Regions from separate parts of the Citrobacter amalonaticus genome, predicted to be linked through region 2. Evidence: riboswitches for the same ligand, from Rfam matches in the RefSeq annotation. Region 2 holds a riboswitch; the other holds the start of a gene.
The links. Region 2 has a riboswitch for thiamine pyrophosphate ahead of thiM (hydroxyethylthiazole kinase). Riboswitches for the same ligand answer to the same signal wherever they lie in the genome.
Positions count from the first base shown of each region.

Region 1: another riboswitch for thiamine pyrophosphate. It lies ahead of thiB (thiamine ABC transporter substrate binding subunit); the one in region 2 lies ahead of thiM (hydroxyethylthiazole kinase).

Region 1 covers NZ_CP014015.2:2,768,907-2,773,716, reverse strand. The annotation lists gene AL479_RS13415 (sugar efflux transporter) at 1-656, opposite strand, end outside; gene sgrT (glucose uptake inhibitor SgrT) at 766-888, opposite strand; gene sgrR (HTH-type transcriptional regulator SgrR) at 982-2,637, shown strand; TPP riboswitch at 2,671-2,882, shown strand; gene thiB (thiamine ABC transporter substrate binding subunit) at 2,915-3,898, shown strand; gene thiP (thiamine/thiamine pyrophosphate ABC transporter permease ThiP) at 3,874-4,810, shown strand, end outside.
Region 2 covers NZ_CP014015.2:137,497-142,306, forward strand. The annotation lists gene AL479_RS00665 (PfkB family carbohydrate kinase) at 1-729, shown strand, start outside; gene AL479_RS00670 (GntR family transcriptional regulator) at 703-1,449, opposite strand; gene thiD (bifunctional hydroxymethylpyrimidine kinase/phosphomethylpyrimidine kinase) at 1,491-2,291, opposite strand; gene thiM (hydroxyethylthiazole kinase) at 2,288-3,076, opposite strand; TPP riboswitch at 3,108-3,205, opposite strand; gene AL479_RS00685 (hypothetical protein) at 3,310-3,918, opposite strand; gene AL479_RS00690 (hypothetical protein) at 3,915-4,349, opposite strand.

The sequences.
Region 1 (4,810 bases), 2.3 Mb from region 2:
ATACGGACGTTTTTATCCTGCCAGCCACCAGACTGAATGACCGGCACATCCGCGGGTTGTTCAACGCGGGCGACGGACGGCAGCATAAAGGCAATCAGGATGAAACTGAGCGCAAAAATCGCGGCGGCAATCGAAAACATCACGGTAAAGCCGTAATTCAGCGCCAGCATAAACGCCATCGGCGGGCCAATCACCCACGCCAGTGAGAGCTGAGCACGCATCACTGAGCTGAACATCACCACTTCACGCGCCGAGCTGTCGGCATATTCCCGCGCCAGCGCGAACAATTGCGGCATCGCGGTATTTGCCAGCGACGCCAGCAGTACGCCGCAGGTGATCAGCGTCAGGTAGTGGCGATTGAAGGCAAACAGCAGCGCATTACCGATGGCCATCAGGCAACAAAACAGAATCAGCCTGCGGCGGTCTCCCTGGCTGTCTGAGCGTTTTGCCAGCGCAAGGCTCACGCCAATCCCGGCGATGGCGTTAACGGTGTAAAACAGCCCCACCCAGAACGGCTGCGCCCCGACCTCGCGACTGAGAAACAGGCTCAGCGTCGGGGCCTGTAGCGCCCCCGCCACGCCCATCATAAAAGCGACGAGCATAAACGCCGCGTACACACCGTTGAGACGTCGTCCCATCGTCATTAACCAGAGCATATCTTTCCTTAGTCAGCGCAGCCGAAACGAAAAAAGCCAGCAGATAATACCTGCTGGCGCGGTGATTAACACCAATACTCAGTCACACATGATGTCTGCTACTCCAGGGTCAGGCTGTCACCTCCCACTGCATCAGTTCTTCCAGCATCTTTAAGCGCTGCGGCGCGCTCAGGCAAGCCAACCAGGACAACCCTTCTGTCGCGGCAAAGTACTTCTGATAAAACTGGCGCATAGATGACCCCTTCATAGTGCTTCATCGGAATGTATTATTGGCCTAATATAGGGATAATAAAATTGCTGAGTTTTCCGCAGGAGTTCCCCTTTTATGTCTTCTGGCCGTCTGCAACAACAGTTCATCCGCTTGTGGCAATGCTGCGACGGCAAAACGCAGGACACCACGCTCAACGAACTGGCGGATCTGCTGAGCTGCTCGCGCCGTCATATGCGCACGCTGCTCAATACCATGCAGGAGCGCGGCTGGCTGACGTGGGAGGCGGAAGTGGGACGCGGAAAACGTTCACGCCTGACCTTTCTGTATACCGGACTGGCGCTCCAGCAGCAGCGTGCGGAAGATCTGCTGGAGCAGGATCGCATCGATCAACTGGTGCAACTGGTCGGCGACAAAACGGCCGTGCGGCAGATGCTGGTTTCCCATCTGGGCCGCAGCTTCCGTCAGGGCCGTCACATCCTGCGCGTACTTTACTACCGCCCGATGCAAAATCTGCTGCCAGGCAGCGCATTACGTCGCTCAGAAACCCACATTGCCCGCCAAATCTTCAGCGCCCTGACTCGCGTAAATGAGGAAAATGGGGAACTGGAAGCCGACATTGCCCACCACTGGCAACAAATTTCTCCCCTGCACTGGCGCTTTTTCCTGCGTCCAGGGATCCATTTTCACCACGGGCGTGAACTGGAAATGGACGATGTGGTGTCGTCACTAACGCGCATTAACGCCTTACCGCTCTATTCGCACATCAGCGAGATCGTCTCGCCAACGCCCTGGACGCTGGACATTCATCTTTCGCAACCCGATCGCTGGCTGCCGTGGCTGCTGGGTCAGGTCCCGGCGATGATCCTGCCGCGCGAATGGGAAACCCTGAGCAATTTTTCCAGCCATCCGATTGGCACCGGCCCGTACGCGGTGATACGGAATACGCGCAACCAGTTAAAAATCCATGCTTTTGACGATTTCTTCGGCTTTCGGGCCCTGATTGATGAAGTGAACGTCTGGGTACTGCCGGATATCGGCGATGAGCCGAACGGCGGTCTGACGCTGAAAGGTCCCACTGACGACGAAAAAGCCATCGAAAGCCGTCTGGAAGAGGGGTGCTATTACCTGCTGTTCGACGCCCGTACCCATCGCGGCGCCAATCAGGCGGTCCGGGAGTGGGTCAGCCGCATACTGTCACCAAGCAACCTGCTTTACTATGCCGATGAACAGTATCAGCGCCACTGGTTCCCGGCCTATGGCCTGCTGCCGCGCTGGCATCATGCGCGGCCGGGCCACGGCGAGAAACCCGCCGGGCTGGAGACGCTCACGCTGACCTATTATCACGAACACATAGAACACCAGGTGATTGCACAGATCATGAGTCAGCTCCTGGCTGAACATCAGGTGAAGCTAGAGATTCAGGAGATCGACTACGATCAATGGCATGCCGGGGAAATTGAAAGCGACATCTGGCTTAACAGCGCCAACTTCACCCTGCCGCTCGACTTCTCTTTGTTCGCGCACCTGTGTGAAGTCCCGCTGTTACAGCACTGTATTCCGCTGGACTGGGAAGCCGATGCCGCGCGCTGGCGCACCGGCGAAATGAATCTGGCCGTGTGGTGTCAGCAACTGCTTGCCAGCAAAGCGATTGTCCCGCTGATCCACCACTGGCTGATTATTCAGGGCCAGCGCAGTATGCGCGGCTTGCGCATGAACACCCTCGGCTGGTTCGACTTTAAATCCGCGTGGTTTGCCCCGCCGGATCCCTGATTGCCGCAACGCGGCAAAATCACTACACTAACGCCGTTCTCAACGGGGTGCTAATTAAACATACACAAAATCATTCAAGCTGCATCAAAGCGGCAAGCGAGTGAATCCCCAGGAGCATAGAACACTATGTGACTGGGGTGAGCGAACTCAGAGGCTGCCTGAATGATGAAGTGTATGGGCTGAGAAAATACCCGTCGAACCTGATCCGGATAACGCCGGCGAAGGGATTTGAGGCTACCGCTCAAAATCCTTTGCCACCCATCTTTTGAGGTGCAAAGTGTTGAAAAAATGTCTTCCCCTTTTACTCCTGTGCGCAGCGCCTGCCTTCGCAAAACCCGTTCTTACCGTCTACACCTACGACTCGTTCGCCGCAGACTGGGGCCCTGGCCCGGCGGTGAAAAAAGCTTTTGAAGCCGACTGCAACTGCGAGCTGAAACTGGTAGCGCTGGAAGATGGCGTTTCACTCCTCAACCGCCTGCGGATGGAAGGGAAAAACAGCAAGGCCGACGTGGTGCTGGGGCTGGATAACAACCTGCTGGAAGCGGCGACGCAAACCCAACTGTTCGCGAAAAGCGGTGTCGCCAGCGAGGCGGTCAATGTTCCTGGCGGCTGGAAGAATGACACCTTCGTCCCGTTTGATTACGGCTACTTCGCTTTTGTGTATGACAAAAACAAACTGAAAAACCCACCGAAGAGCCTGAAGGAACTGGTCGAGAGCGATCAGAAATGGCGGGTGATTTATCAGGATCCGCGCACCAGCACGCCAGGACTTGGGCTGATGCTGTGGATGCAGAAAGTGTATGGCGATAAAACGCCGCAGGCGTGGCAAAAACTGGCGGCAAAAACCGTCACCGTCACCAAAGGCTGGAGCGAAGCTTATGGCCTGTTCCTGAAAGGTGAAAGCGATCTGGTGCTGAGCTACACCACCTCTCCGGCGTATCACATCATCGAAGAGAAAAAAGAGAACTACGTGGCGGCCAACTTTAGTGAAGGCCATTACCTGCAGGTGGAGGTCGCCGCGCGTACCGCAGCCAGTAAGCAGCCTGAACTGGCGGAAAAATTCCTCAAATTTATGGTTTCGCCTGCGTTTCAGAATGCTATCCCGACCGGCAACTGGATGTATCCGGTGGCGAATGTCACCCTGCCTGCCGGATTCGAACAACTGACGAAACCCGCAACGACCCTGGAATTCACGTCAGCGGAAGTGGCGGCACAGCGCCAGGCATGGATTAGCGAATGGCAACGCGCCGTCAGCCGTTAATTGCCGGCTGGCTGATCCCAGGCCTTTGTGCCGCCACGTTGATGGTGGCGGTGGCGCTGGCCGCTTTTCTGGCATTGTGGTTCAACGCGCCGCAGGCGGCGTGGTCCTCGCTGTGGCAGGACAGCTACCTGTGGCACGTGGTGCGTTTTTCCTTCTGGCAGGCCTTCCTGTCAGCGGTGCTTTCTGTCGTTCCAGCCATCTTCCTTGCCCGCGCGTTGTACCGACGCCGCTTTCCGGGGCGTCTGGCCCTGCTGCGCCTGTGCGCCATGACGCTGATCCTCCCGGTGCTGGTCGCGGTGTTTGGTATTCTCAGCGTCTATGGACGCCAGGGATGGCTGGCTTCGCTCTGGCACATGCTTGGGCTGGAGTGGACCTTCTCGCCTTACGGTTTGCAGGGCATCCTGCTGGCTCACATCTTTTTTAATCTGCCGATGGCAAGCCGCCTGCTGTTGCAGTCGCTGGAGAATATTCCCGGCGAGCAGCGTCAGCTTGCCGCCCAACTGGGTATCCGCGGCTGGCAGTTCTTCCGTTTTGTCGAGTGGCCGTGGCTGCGCCGCCAAATCCCGCCGGTCGCTGCGCTGATTTTTATGCTCTGTTTTGCCAGTTTCGCTACCGTACTGTCGCTGGGCGGCGGGCCGCAGGCGACAACCATTGAGCTGGCGATTTATCAGGCGCTGAATTTCGACTACGATCCTGCCCGCGCCGCCATGCTGGCGCTGATCCAGATGGTGTGCTGTCTGGCGCTGGTGCTCCTCAGTCAGCGATTGAGTAAAGCCATCTCTCCCGGCACCACGTTGGTTCAGGGGTGGCGCGATCCGGACGATCGGCTGCACAGCCGTTTAACCGATGCCCTGCTGATTGTCCTCGCACTGCTGCTGTTGCTTCCACCGCTGTTGGCGGTGATGGTCGACG
Region 2 (4,810 bases):
GTGTGGGCGGAGATCATTCGTAACCGGATGGCGAAAGAAGGGTTACACAGCCTCATTGAGACCGCGCAAGGCGACAACGGCTGGTGCCTGGCGCTGGTCGAACCGGATGGCGAGCGTACATTCATGTCATTCAGCGGCGTTGAGAACCAGTGGAATGCCAACTGGCTGGCCCAGCTCACCATCCCAACTGACAGCCTGATTTATCTTTCGGGCTATCAGTTGGCCTCGCCCTGCGGCGAGCTGCTGGTGCAATGGCTGGAAGGACTGGATCGCGTTATGCCATTTATCGATTTTGGCCCGCGGATTGGCGATATTCCTGATGCGCTAATGGCGCGCATTCTGGCCTGTCGTCCGCTGGTATCGCTCAATCGTCAGGAAGCCGAAATCGCGGCGGAACGGTTTGGTCTGCGCCAGGATGTGGAAGGTTTAGGTGCGCAATGGGTGAAGCGATTTGCTGCGCCATTAATTGTGCGCCATGACAAAGAAGGCGCCTGGTATTTCAGTGCGCAATCTTCCGGATGCGTACCCGCCTTCCCGACAACGGTCGTTGATACGATTGGCGCAGGTGACAGCCACGCGGGCGGCATGCTGGCCGGGCTGGCGTCGGGTTGGTCGCTGGCGGATGCCGTACTGCTCGGCAACGCCGTGGCATCGTGGGTGGTTGGACATCGCGGCGGTGACTGCGCGCCGTTTCGCGAGGAGTTACTCCTCGCACACAAAGACGTATAAATCGCTTCGACAGTAGCTGATGCTGTACTCGATGGGTCGCTGCTGCTGGTCAAGCGCCACCTGCTTGATCACCAGCACCGGCACTTTGCTGTCCATCTGGATATGCGACTGGAACTCGGCATCCGGCATCTTTGCACTCACCCGTGAGCGGGTGCGCTGGGGATGAATATGCTGGCTGCGGAAATAGTCGTACAGCGATATGCCAATTTCATCGGCATCATGAATAAGATGCGCGGGTACCCATGACTCTTCGATAGAAACCGCGTCCTCATCAACGTAGCGGATGCGCTTAAGCAAAAACACATCGCTGCCAGCGGCAATCGCCAGCTGTTGCGCCACCTCTTCCGGACACTTCACGACTCGTTTGTTGACCCATAAGGTGTCCGGTTTTTTCCCGCGCAGAACCACCTGTTGAGAAAACCCACGCGCCTCTTTGAGCGAATATTCAAAGATGTTGTTGATCTGCGTGCCGTAGCCGCGCGCACGCGTCACCACGCCCTCTTCTTCCAGCGCCTGCATCGCTTTGCGCACCGTGATGCGCGAGACACCCGTTAACTGACTGAGATCGCGCTCGCCGGGCAAGATGTTGCCATGCGCAAGCGCACCACTGCGCACGGCATTTTTCACCGTCTCGGCAAACTTGATATACAGCGGGGTATTGTCCACCGCTGAAATACGTTCGTTCAGTTGCGCGATAAGTTGAGTATGCGCTTGTTCCATGAGTCTTTTTCCTGACAGCCAGTCTGCTGCCAGTATATACGCTACCAATACGCGTGGAAATGATGAACCGGCCCAATGCCGTGCCCGACTTCCAGCGTGTCGGCCTGCGCCAGCGCCGCCGACAGCCAGATTTTAGCCTCCTGCACCGCCCCGGCCCAGTCACGATGGCGTGGACGCAGCGCGGCCAGCGCCGCAGAGAGCGTACATCCGGTGCCGTGCGTGTTTTTGGTCATCACCCGCGGTGCGGTAAAGCGCTGTTCACCGGTCGCCGTAAAGAGCCAGTCAGGACTTTGCTCATCGTCCAGATGACCGCCTTTCATCAGCACCGCGCCACAGCCCATCGCCAGCAGCGCCCGCCCCTGTTCCAGCATCTCCTTTTCCGTTCGCGCGTGCGGGCAATCCAGCAGCGCCGCCGCTTCAGGCAGGTTGGGCGTAATCAACGAAACCCGTGGCAACAGCCGCCTGCGCAATGTCTCAACGGCGGAAGGCGACAACAACGGATCGCCGCTTTTCGCCAGCATGACCGTGTCCAGTACCACATTCTGCACCTGATGGCGTTCCAGTCGCTCCGCTACCGCCTCGACGATATCGGTTTCCGCCAGCATGCCGATTTTGGTGGTATCGATGCGCACATCACTGAATACCGAATCGAGCTGGGCGGCGACAAAATCCGGTTCAATGCGATACACCGACTGCACGCCACGCGTATTCTGCGCCACCAGCGCGGTAATTACCGCACAGCCGTAAGCGCCGAGCGCCGAGAAGGTTTTCAGATCGGCCTGAATGCCGGCGCCGCCGCTGGGGTCGGTGCCAGCAATGGTCAGTGCGTTAATCCGTTTCATGCTGTGACCTCCGTATCCAGGGCGTAGAGCGCGTCGAGAAACGCCGGGACAAAACTGCCCGGTCCGTGACAGATTTTGCTGGCGCGCTGCCCTGCCAGTTTCATCCATCCACAGGCGGATGCGATGTTTTCGATCCGGCTTCCAGGTAGCGCGCAGCTGGCGGCGACCACGGCAGAAAGCGCACAGCCGGTGCCCACGACTTTCGTCATCAGCGGATCGCCGCCGGTGACGCTCAGAGTGCGCTCGCCGTCGGTGATGTAATCCACTTCGCCAGTAACGACCACAACAGCGCCGGTCTGGCGTGCCAGAATCTGCGCCGCCGGCAGAGCCGCTGCAACCGGATCGGTGGCGTCCACTCCGCGCCCCCCCGCGCTTTCGCCGGCTAACGCCAGGATCTCAGAGGCGTTACCGCGAATGGCTGCCGGTGTTAAGGCAAGGAGTTCAAGGCAGAAACGGCGACGATATTCAAGCGCGCCTACGGCGACTGGGTCCAGCGTCCAGGGGGTTTTGGCGCTGTTCGCCTGCTCAACCGCCGCCCGCATCGCATGCGCACGCGGTTGTGTCAGCGTACCGACGTTGATGAGCAACGCGCTGGCAAGGGCTGCAAACTGGCGAGCTTCTTCAGGCTCAATCACCATCGCCGGAGAAGCCCCCAGCGCCAGTAGCGTATTAGCAGTAAAACTCTGTACGACATCGTTGGTCATACAATGTGTTAACGGAGAGAGAATGCGAAAATCTTGTAAGGTACGAACCGCATGTTCGCGGCTGTGCAGGTCAGGCTGCATGGTTACGCTCCTGCCCGCGCGAAGAAGGGACACGAGCAGTGTCTGACTTCCCTACGCTGGCATTATCCAGATCAGGTGGTACGGGTATTTCTCAGCCCTTCGTGAAAAGGGGCACCCCGAGTCATTAACGAAATTTTTCTGCGTGACGAGTTAAGTCACCCGCGTGATGATACCCTCACCGGCCCGATTTGTAACCCTTTCGCTACTCTGCATTTGCCTTTTCAGCCTGAACATTAATAGTGAAAACCGCCACCCGCACGGCCGCCGCCAATATGATCGCCGCCGCCTAAGCCATGCGCGCTATGTGAATTCGCCGCATTATTGCTACCATTTCCAGTGCCATGCTCTGCGTGACTGGCCCCTGCAGAACGAGAATTTCCGCCTTTAACTGTCGGGCCAAATGCACTATTAAAAGCAACCGCTACCTGCGCATGCTTTGGCAACGATCCCGCAGGCACCAGACCATGCGATGTTTGCACCAGTGCTGTTGGTTTCAGACTCCCTGCAGCCACATTAATCGTATTTTTCCCCGTGCCAATGGCACCAATTACATTAGCTTTGGCCATCGCTTCGTCGTGGGCTTTTATCGCGTTAGCAAGATCATCCTCTGCCGCCTTTAAATTCGAGAAGGCCTGCGACTGAAATGCGCCTGCGCGATTTGACGCATCTGCCCAACTTGACACACTCCCTTTACCATAATTCGCTTGCGCGGCGGCGACATCTCCTTTTGCCGCGTCAACCATTCGTTGGGCATGAGCAACGGCTTGTTGTGCCTCCGCAATCTCAGAAGCACCTGCAGAAAAGGACGTCAGCAGAATAAGTCCTAAAAGCGTATTTCTCATTTCGCCCACCCCAGCATCTGACGCTGATCGTTCAGCACGGCTAACCGCCCGTTGGTATACACGACAAAATAATGTAAACCTTGCTGATAGATTGTCGCTTTTTCCGCTTTCTCATCGACGGCGGCCGGAACACCATCAATATCTAACCCTGTACTCACCTTTTTAATTTCCATGCCTTCAAAGTGATATACCGTTTTTTTCTTTGCCGCCTGAGCATGTTGCTTTACCGCTTTACGCGCATTGGCATATGCGTTTTGCTCCGCGTTATTGATCATCATCTGTTGATGAGACTGTTCAACCTGATAACAGACATCACGACTCACGCCTTTGGCTTCGCAGCGTGCGAGGCGCTGTTCTTCCGATACACAGCCAGACAAAATACTGCTCGCAAGGAGCATATAAACGATTTTTTTCACACTTAACATGTTCATCACTGCCATCACCATCATTAATTAACAAAATAATATAAACCTGCCTGAACAGGCAGGTTTATTAATATATCAATATTTGATTTGCAGAATATTTATACTATTTCTTTCTGTCAATATCGTTATACCTTCCGGGTTCTGGAAAAAACGTTTAATCGATAATATTAAGAATAATCCCATCTAAATGTTTTTTCTTTGATTCTTACATTAGCAATCAATTAACGATTGTAAATACAAAAAACCAATGTCATCAATCGTTTCGAGGCATGCAATTTAAATAAGATTAAATTCATGATCTTTATCAATATGGAAGGGTTTTGGCTAAATCATAGTTTGGGTTCAAATCTATTTATATGTTGACATTAATAATTTGTTATAAATAAAAATGATAATCACCTGAGTCCTTTATGCATATTTTTAAATGAAATCTATTATGTCGAAATTTATCATTCTTCATGTCTGCC